Regions from separate parts of the Erwinia wuhanensis genome, predicted to be linked through region 3. Evidence: predicted binding sites of a transcription regulator. Region 3 holds the regulator's gene; each other region holds the start of a gene.
What was found. Region 3 encodes PhoB, which activates phosphate uptake and scavenging genes when phosphate is short. Its sites were predicted from a motif close to CTGTCATAAAACTGNCNNAT; they were not measured.
Positions count from the first base shown of each region.

Region 1: a site for PhoB is predicted at 1,231-1,250, ahead of serA (phosphoglycerate dehydrogenase). Genes of this name have one in related genera too.
Region 2: a site for PhoB is predicted at 1,171-1,190, ahead of pstS (phosphate ABC transporter substrate-binding protein PstS). Genes of this name have one in related genera too.

Region 1 covers NZ_JAUJUH010000003.1:403,599-406,864, forward strand. The annotation lists gene rpiA (ribose-5-phosphate isomerase RpiA) at 1-660, shown strand; gene serA (phosphoglycerate dehydrogenase) at 1,299-2,534, shown strand; gene QZH36_RS09615 (5-formyltetrahydrofolate cyclo-ligase) at 2,528-3,157, opposite strand; RNA gene ssrS (6S RNA) at 3,240-3,266, opposite strand, start outside.
Region 2 covers NZ_JAUJUH010000006.1:42,110-45,375, forward strand. The annotation lists gene glmS (glutamine--fructose-6-phosphate transaminase (isomerizing)) at 1-402, shown strand, start outside; gene QZH36_RS14980 (PilN family protein) at 448-855, opposite strand; gene pstS (phosphate ABC transporter substrate-binding protein PstS) at 1,294-2,334, shown strand; gene pstC (phosphate ABC transporter permease PstC) at 2,404-3,266, shown strand, end outside.
Region 3 covers NZ_JAUJUH010000002.1:628,866-632,131, forward strand. The annotation lists gene QZH36_RS07470 (PstS family phosphate ABC transporter substrate-binding protein) at 1-67, opposite strand, end outside; gene phoR (phosphate regulon sensor histidine kinase PhoR) at 84-1,397, opposite strand; gene phoB (phosphate response regulator transcription factor PhoB) at 1,421-2,110, opposite strand; gene sbcD (exonuclease subunit SbcD) at 2,309-3,266, shown strand, end outside.

The DNA.
Region 1 (3,266 bases), on a different contig from region 3:
ATGACGCAGGATGAACTGAAAAAAGCCGTTGGCTGGGCCGCGTTAAACTATGTTGAACGCGGCACTATCGTTGGCGTGGGCACCGGATCGACCGCCGCCCACTTTATTGATGCGCTGGGCTCGATTAAAAATGAGATTGAAGGCGCGGTCTCCAGCTCGGAGGCTTCCACGCTCCGGCTGAAAAGCTTAGGTATTCCGGTTTTCGATTTGAACGAGGTGGATTCCCTGTCGGTTTATGTTGACGGCGCCGACGAGATCAACAGCGCGATGCAGATGATTAAAGGCGGGGGCGCGGCGCTGACCCGTGAAAAAATCATTGCCGCCGTGGCGAAGAAGTTCGTCTGCATCGCCGACGAATCCAAGCAGGTCGACGTGCTGGGCAAATTTCCGCTGCCGGTCGAGGTCATTCCTATGGCTCGCAGCTTTGTGGCGCGCGAGCTGGTGAAGCTGGGCGGCCTGCCGGAATATCGTCAGCAGGTGGTCACCGATAACGGTAACGTCATCCTGGACGTGCATAATCTGAAAATCCTGGATGCCGTCGCGCTGGAAAAAGCCATCAACGCGCTGCCGGGCGTAGTCACGGTGGGGCTTTTCGCCACGCGTGGCGCGGACGTGGCGCTGATCGGCACGGCAAACGGTGTAAAAACGCTGGGCGATTAGCTGATTAGCGTGGCCGTTTTACCAGCCGGGAATGGCCGGTAGTGCATCAAGGTCGTGGCCGTCAGCCGCGACCTTAAGCGCCAGGCTCTAAGTCATAGCTGTAGCCATAGCTATAAGCGCCAGGTCATAGCCGTAGCCGTAAGCTCTGAATGCTAAGTGCTAAGAGCTAAGTGCTAAGTGCTAAGTGCCAGGTGCTAAATGCCAGGTACTAAATGCCAGGCCACAATCGATAAGCTCTAAGCTCTAAGCTCTAAGCTCTAAGCTCTAAGCTCTAAGCTCTAAGCTCTAAGCTCTAAGCTCTAAGCTCTAAGCTCTAAGCTCTAAGCTCTAAGCCATAAAAAAACGATCTTACCGGCGCGGCTATCGCCTCGGTTAATTTTTATAAAAAAACATCTTTTCTTTTGCCCCACAAATTTGGTGACTTATGTCACGGAATTTACCCCCGCCTCGCGATCCTGCTGACGATGCTTCACGTGTCATGATTATCTGCCGATTTATGCTGATGCTTTCGGCTGCCGTGCTGGCCGCAAGGCAATCGTTTGTATTGCCGCGCGCGTAAATTTTGATATTTTGACAGAAGGCTGACTTATTCCTCACGGAGTCAGTCACTTCTGAAGTCTGCTGAATAGGGTCGGGAAATGGCAAAAGTATCACTGGAGAAAGACAAGATTAAGTTCCTGCTGGTCGAAGGCGTGCACCAGAGCGCGATTGAGAATCTTCGGGCGTCAGGCTACACCAACATCGAATTTCACAAGGGCGCGCTGGACAGCGAAACGCTGAAAGAAGCGATCCGCGACGCGCACTTTATTGGTATCCGCTCGCGTACCAACCTGACCGAAGAGATTTTCGCTGCGGCAGAAAAACTCGTCGCGGTAGGCTGCTTCTGCATCGGCACTAACCAGGTCGATTTGCAGGCCGCAGAAAAACGCGGTATTCCGGTGTTCAATGCGCCTTTCTCCAATACCCGATCCGTAGCAGAACTGGTCATCGGCGAGCTGCTGCTGATGCTGCGCGGCGTACCGGCCGCCAATGCTAAAGCGCACCGCGGCATCTGGAACAAGCTGGCGGTCGGCTCTTATGAGGCGCGCGGCAAAAAGCTGGGCATTATCGGCTATGGCCATATCGGTATGCAGCTGGGCGTGCTGGCCGAAAGCTTAGGGATGCACGTCTACTTTTACGATATCGAAAGCAAGCTGCCGCTCGGCAACGCCACGCAGGTTCGCTACCTCTCCGAACTGCTGAATATGAGCGATGTGGTCAGCCTGCACGTGCCGGAAACGGCCTCCACCCAGAATATGATGGGTGCGGAAGAGCTGGCGATGATGAAACCCGGCTCGCTGCTGATCAACGCTTCACGCGGCACGGTAGTGGATATTCCGGCGCTGTGCAAAGTGCTGGCGGACAAACATCTGGCCGGCGCGGCCATCGACGTCTTCCCGGAAGAGCCGGCAACTAACGCCGATCCGTTTAATTCGCCGCTGTGCGAGTTCGACAACGTGATCCTGACGCCGCATATCGGCGGTTCAACGCAGGAAGCGCAGGAAAATATCGGGATTGAAGTAGCGGGTAAACTGGCGAAATACTCAGATAACGGCTCGACGCTGTCAGCGGTTAACTTCCCGGAAGTGTCGCTGCCGATGCATGGCCAGCAGAGCCGCCTGCTGCATATTCACGAGAACCGTCCCGGCGTGCTGACCGCCATCAACAATATCTTTGCCGGTCAGGGCATCAACATTGCCGCGCAGTATCTGCAAACCACGCCGCAGATGGGCTATGTGGTGATCGATATCGATGCGACGAAGGAAGTGGCCGACAACGCGCTTCAGCAGATGAAAGCGATTCCGGGCACCATTCGCGCTCGTCTGCTTTACTGATGACGCAAAGCGTCCCCGCTCGTGGGACGCTTTTCCTGCCATTGCCAGAGCCGCGAAGGCGTAATTATCGCCGGCAAAGGCACATCCCATTCCGCCACGGGCAATGTTTCTACCTGCTGACAGTCATGCGCCAGGCCGATCGGCAACAGGCCGTGCTGCGGCCAATTTTGCAGAGTGCGGTCATAAAAGCCGCCGCCCATACCCAGACGCTGTCCGGCCCGATCGAACGCCACCAGCGGCACCATTATCACATCCAGCTCGTCCAGCGTGGCCAGGTTGCGGATATCCAGCGGCGGTTCCGGGATACGCAGACGGTTAGGCTGCAACAGCGTTTCCGTGTCATAGCGCAGAAAAAGCAGCTGACCGCGTGAAAAAGGGTGCAGTACGGGCAGATAAACTTCCTGATGACGCTGCCAAAGTTTGGCAATCAGCGGACGGGTATCCAGTTCGCCGTCGAAGGACAGGAACAGCGCGATTTTGCGGGCCTGCTGAACGGGTTTGAAGCTTAGCGCATGTTCGGCGACCGTTACGGCGGCCAGGCGCTGCTGTTCTGGTGTCAGGTCACGACGCAAATGGCGAATGTGAGTACGAATATCCTGACGATCGAGAAGGCTGAGGTTCATCAGTTTCACCGTGTCGGAAGCGGGATAAAGCAGGGAACCCGAAAGCGCCGGGAAAAACATGGCTTTGCAGGTGGTAAAGAAGGGAATCTCCGAGATGCCGCCGCAGGCT
Region 2 (3,266 bases), on a different contig from region 3:
TATCCAATAGCGATGGAAGGCGCGCTGAAGCTGAAGGAGATCTCCTATATCCACGCCGAAGCCTATGCGGCGGGCGAGCTGAAGCACGGGCCGCTGGCGCTGATCGATGCCGATATGCCGGTGATTGTGGTGGCGCCAAACAACGAGCTGCTGGAAAAACTGAAGTCGAACATCGAAGAGGTGCGCGCGCGCGGCGGCCTGCTGTACGTGTTCGCCGATCGGGATGCGGGTTTTGCCGACAGCGAAGGGATGCGTATTATCCCGCTGCCGCACGTGGAAGAGATTATCGCGCCAATCTTCTACACCGTGCCGCTACAGCTGCTCTCTTACCACGTCGCGCTGATTAAAGGCACCGACGTTGACCAGCCGCGCAATCTGGCGAAATCGGTCACGGTAGAGTAACCGACTAACGCGTCGATCCTGCAGAGGATCGGCGCGTTTTTAAAGCTATTTCACTTTGTTGTTAACCTCATCCAGCGTCCTTTTCAGATCGCTGATTTGATCCTTAAGGCTCTGCACGGTGGCTTGCGTTTCCCTGTTTGCCCGGTCTTTTTCCTCTACGCTTTTTTTCAGCTCCTGGAGCTGTTTATCCAGTTTCTTCGTTTCTTCCTGCTGCTCAAGCTTTTCAAGCCTCTCCTGCTGCTGCGTTACCTTCTCCTGCAACGTCTTGTTAGCGTCAATAAGAGCTTTTATGTCTCCAATCTGAAAAGAGCGGGAAAAACCTTTACTGTAATCGGAATAGGCAACCAGGTTATCTCTGTCTGACAGGTAACCATCGCCTGATAATAATGGTGGTTGCTCATTTGCCTGCGCCAGCCCAGCTGTGGCGGCCAGCAGCAGGCTGCCAATAATCACTTTTGCTGTGTATTTCATAAAAATTTCCCTTAATAACGTATTTCATTCCATAAACGAGAGCGAAAATTAATCGTCCTCCATCGCGTTTTCGGCTTTGATATTAGCCCACTCAGGGCCACTAAATATTGGATAAAAAATGAATTTTATGCAGAGAAAAGTCAGCGCAACGACTGAACGGCGCTTCCGGAAGATACACGACGTCGATTCGGAAGCCGGGTCACGCAACTGCCGCGCGCGTTGCTGGCGTAGCGAAGTAACAACAGGGCGATTGCAAAGGCGATCCACTCTTTTCTGGGATGTCTGTATAAAAGATGTTCGTCACAAAACTGTCATATTGTGTACATTTTACTGTCATCAAACTGTCCTATTTTGCCTCCAGCAGCAATCATTAATCATACTAAAACAGTATAAAGACTGACTTTATCCCCTGGAGGGAATATGACACTGATGCAAAAAAACCTGGCTCGTTTGGTGGCTGTTACGCTGTCGCTGAGCGCGGTTTCCGCTTTTGCCGCCGACAACCTGACGGGCGCGGGCGGGACTTTCCCGGCGCCGGTCTATAACAAATGGGCGGCCGAGTACAACAAAGCAACAGGCGCGCAGATTAACTACCAGGGGATCGGTTCTTCCGGCGGCGTAAAACAGATTATTGCTAAGACCGTCGACTTCGGCGCGTCCGACGCGCCGATGAAAGAAGAAGATTTGCAGAAAAACGGCCTGTTCCAGTTTCCAACCGTGATTGGCGGCGTGGTGCTGGCGGTGAACATTCCCGGCGTAAAATCCGGCGAACTGACGCTGGATGGCAAAACCGTTGGCGATATCTATCTCGGTAACGTAAAGAAATGGAACGACCCGGCCATCACTAAGCTGAACCCTGGCGTCAAGCTGCCGGATGCCAATATCAACGTGGTGCGCCGCGCTGACGGTTCCGGTACCTCCTTTGTATTCACCAGCTATCTGGCGAAGGTGAACAGCGACTGGAACAGCAAAGTTGGCAAAGGCAACACCGTTAACTGGCCAACCGGCCTGGGCGGCAAAGGCAACGACGGCGTAGCCGCTTTCGTGCAGCGTCTGCCTGGCTCGATTGGCTATGTGGAATACGCCTACGCCAAACAAAACAACCTGGCCTATACCAAACTGCTGGATGCCGACGGCAAAGCCGTTGCGCCAGGCGAACAGAGCTTCAGCGACGCGGCGAAAGGCGCGGACTGGAGCAAATCCTTCGCGCAGGATCTGACCTACCAGAAAGGCGATAACGCCTGGCCAATCACCTCCACCACTTTTATTTTGATGCAGAAAGATCAGGCCAACGCGGAGAAGGGCGCAGCCGTGCTGAAGTTCTTTGACTGGGCCTATAAAAATGGCGCCCAGGTCACCACCAGCCTGGACTATGCCGCGCTGCCGGACTCCGTCGTAGAGCAGATCCGCGCCGCATGGAAAACCAATATTAAAGACAGCTCGGGCAAAGCGCTGTACTAAGCTGACTAAACGGCTATAAGTTTCGGGCGGCCGCTGTGCCGCCCAAAAACGTTCACTATCGGGAATTTTATGGCTACATCCAGGCCGACATTCAAGGCTCCCGGCAAGCAGGGTGACCTCATTTTTGGCGCGCTGGTCAAGCTGGCCGCGCTGATTGTCTTACTGCTGCTCGGCGGCATTATTGTCTCGCTCATCGTCTCTTCCTGGCCCAGCATTCAGAAATTTGGCCTCTCCTTTCTGTGGACCAAAACCTGGGATGCGCCTAATGAACAGTTCGGCGCGCTGGTGCCGATTTACGGCACGCTGGTGACCTCTGCTATCGCGCTGGTTATCGCCGTGCCGGTCAGCTTTGGCATCGCGCTGTTTCTCACCGAACTGGCACCAAACTGGCTGCGTCGTCCTTTAGGCGTGGCGATCGAGCTGCTGGCCGCCATCCCCAGCATTGTTTACGGCATGTGGGGGCTGTTTATCTTCGCTCCGCTGTTTGCCACTTATTTTCAGACGCCGCTGGGCGAGCTGATGGCCAACGTGCCTATTGTCGGCTCGCTGTTCTCCGGCCCGGCTTTTGGCATCGGCATTCTGGCTGCCGGGATTATCCTGGCGATCATGATCATTCCTTATATCGCCTCGGTGATGCGTGACGTTTTCGAGCAGACCCCGGTGATGATGAAAGAGTCCGCTTACGGCATCGGCTGCACCACCTGGGAAGTGATCTGGCGCATCGTGCTGCCGTTTACCAAAAACGGCGTGATCGGCGGCATTATGCTGGGGCTGGGGCGCGCGCTGGGCGAAACCATGGCGGTGACCTTTATTATCGGTAATACCTACCAGCTGGACAGCGCTTCGCTGTTTATGCCGGGCAACAGCATCACCTCCGCGCTGGCAAACGAATTCGCCGAAGCGGAATCGGGCGTGCATACCGCCGCGTTGAT
Region 3 (3,266 bases):
GCATCCCTTCGTTCGCGCCTGTTGCCGTGCCGCACAGCAGCAGCAGCGCCAAAAACCACTTTTTCATTTTTTTATCCGCCAGCTCAGTGAACCGCATTCTGAGCCAGTTCGTTGTTGACGATCAACCTTGCAGGCAGCGAGAAGCAGAAACAGGTTTCTTTACCCGGCTGGCTGGTAATTTCCAGACGGGCATGGTGATGGCTGAGCGCGTGTTTGACGATAGCCAGCCCCAGCCCGCTGCCGCCGGTCTGCCGCGAGCGCGCCTTATCGACGCGATAAAAACGTTCGGTCAGGCGAGGAATATGCTCGGCGGCGATGCCCGGCCCGTTGTCGCAGACCTTAAACTGCGCGCCGTGCGACGTCTTTTGCCAGCTGACGGTGATGCGCGTGCCGTCCGGCGTATGGTTGACGGCGTTATAGACGAGATTGGAAATGGCGCTGCGCAGCTGCTCATCGTTACCGAATACCCGCAGCTGCGGATCGGCGGAAAAGTGGATTTCGTGCCGCCCCTGGCTGAGCGTTTCCGCCTCGCGCTGGAGCAGCCGCAGCATCAGCGGCACATCGACTTTTTCCTGCAAATCAAGCGCGGGCGCGGCTTCGATCCGCGACAGCGTCAGCAGCTGTTTAACCAGGGCATCCATGCGGCGGGTTTGTTCCTGCATGGTATGCAGCGCCTTATTGCGCGACGGGCCTTCCAGCACCGCGTCGCTCATCATCTCCAGGTAGCCCTGAAGCACGGTAAGCGGCGTGCGCAGCTCATGGCTGACGTTGGCGAAAAAGTTGCGCCGCGCGCCTTCCAGCTGATGCATTTGCGTCACGTCGCGCGCCACCAGCAGCCACTGGCCTTCGCTATAGGGCATCACGCGGAACTCAAGATGGCGATGGCTGTTCAGCACCAGCGTCAGCGGCCGCGAGAAATCGCGCTGGCGCAGATAGAGGGTAAATTCAGGATAGCGCAGCAGGTTTAAGATATTTTGGCCGTTGTCTTCCGGCCAGCGCAGCCCCAGCAGCTGTTGCGCCAGACCGTTGCACCAGAAAATCGTGCCCTCTTCCGTGGTCAGCACCAGCGCATCCGGCAAGGATTCCGCGCCGCTGCGAAAGCGTTTAATCAGATGGCCCAGCTCCCGACGGCGGCGGCGGTTGCGCGCCTGCATCTGGTAAAGGCCGTAAAAAAGCGGTTCCCAGCTGCCGCGTCCGGTCGGCGGCGTGATGCTGCGATCGATCCACAGCCAGTGGGAAAGACGAAGCAGGTTAGCAAAATGCCAGCCCAGCACGGCCAGTACGGCCAGCAGCAGCCACCACGGCAGCCCGCCGACCAGCAGACCGACAATCAGCGCTGGCAGGCAGGCGAGCAGCAGCTCAAGCAGCAATCTCTTCCAGGAGAGGCGTTCCAGCACGATGAAAACTCCAGTGGGGACAATCAGTAACGCGCAGAGAAGCGGTAACCCGTTCCGCGCACTGTCTGCACCATACGATCGTGCCCGGTCAGTTCAAGTGCCTTACGCAGACGGCGAATATGCACGTCTACAGTACGATCTTCCACGTACACGTTAGTGCCCCAGACGTTATTAAGCAACTGCTCGCGGCTGTAGACGCGCTCGGGGTGCGTCATAAAGAAATGCAGCAGCTTATATTCCGTCGGCCCCATCTCCAGCGGCTGCGTTGCCGACATCACGCGGTGCGAGGAGGGATCCAGGCTCAGGCCCTGAATTTCAATCACCTCTTCCACCGCCATGGGCGAAATACGGCGCATCACCGCTTTGATGCGGGCCACCAGCTCTTTGGGCGAAAAAGGCTTGATAATATAGTCGTCCGCGCCCACTTCCAGCCCGCGCACGCGGTCTTCCTCTTCGCCGCGCGCGGTCAGCATCATCACCGGAATATCGCGGGTCATCGCCTCGCGTTTCAGATGGCGGATAAACTGAATACCGGTGCCGCCGGGCAGCATCCAGTCCAGCAGGATCAGATCGGGCCACGGCTCAATCAACAGATTAATGGCGCTGTCATAATCTTCCGCTTCTATCGGCTGATAGTCATTTTGCTCCAGCACAAAACACAACATCTCACGGATTGGGGCTTCATCTTCGACCACCAGAATGCGCTTAGCCATTATTGCTCCTGCGTTTGTGACGGAATGTCACTGGATATGCGGCGTCATTATGCGTCAGATTTATGACACTTTTATGAAAAAAGCGCCGGCTAATCATCAGTTTTATAACACTTTCAGCAGGATGGAAATGCGTAGCTGAGGTTTTTTGGCCAGGCGTTTATAATCGGCGTTTCGCTTACCTGACACTGAAGGGACGCTATGCGACTTATTCATACCGCCGACTGGCATCTGGGCCAGTTTTTTTACACCAAAAGCCGGGCGCCGGAGCATGACGCTTTTCTGACATGGCTGGTCGGACAGGTTGAGCAACATCAGGTCGATGCCGTGATCGTCGCGGGCGACGTGTTTGATACCGGCTCGCCGCCCAGCTACGCGCGCGAGCTTTACAATCGGTTTGTGGTCAGGCTGCATCAGACCGGCTGCCAGCTGATTATTCTGGCGGGCAACCACGACTCCGTCGCCATGCTGAACGAATCGCGCGAGCTGCTGGCCTGTCTGAATACGCGGGTGATTGCCGCCGCCAGCGAGGATCCGGCCGATCAGGTGCTGATGCTGAACCAGCGGGACGGTCAGCCCGGCGCGGTGCTCTGCGCTATTCCTTTTTTACGCCCCCGCGATATTACCGTCAGCAAAGCGGGTCAGTCGGGACGGGAAAAACAGCAGACGCTGCTGGAAGCGATTACTCACCACTATCAGCGCAGCTACGCGGCAGCGGTGCAAATACGCGGCGAGCTGCCGCTGCCCATTATTGCCACCGGCCATCTGACCACAATGGGCGTCACCAAAAGCGACGCCGTACGCGACATCTATATCGGCACGCTGGACGCTTTTCCCGCCCAGGCCTTTCCCCCTGCGGATTATATCGCGCTGGGCCATATTCACCGCGCGCAGCGCATCGCCGATACGGATCATATTCGCTACAGCGGCTCGCCCATTCCGCTCAGCTTTGACGAGCTGGGACGCGATAAAAGCGTGTTCCTGGTCGATTTCGCCGACGGCCAGCTACAGCAGGTCATGCCGCTGACGGTGCCGCTCTTTCAGCCCATGCAGATGATTAAAGGCTCGCTGGAAGAGATCGAGCGCCAGCTGCGCGAGATCCAGCCGCCGGAAACGGGGCAGAAAGTCTGGCTGGATATCGAAATCGCCACGCAAACCT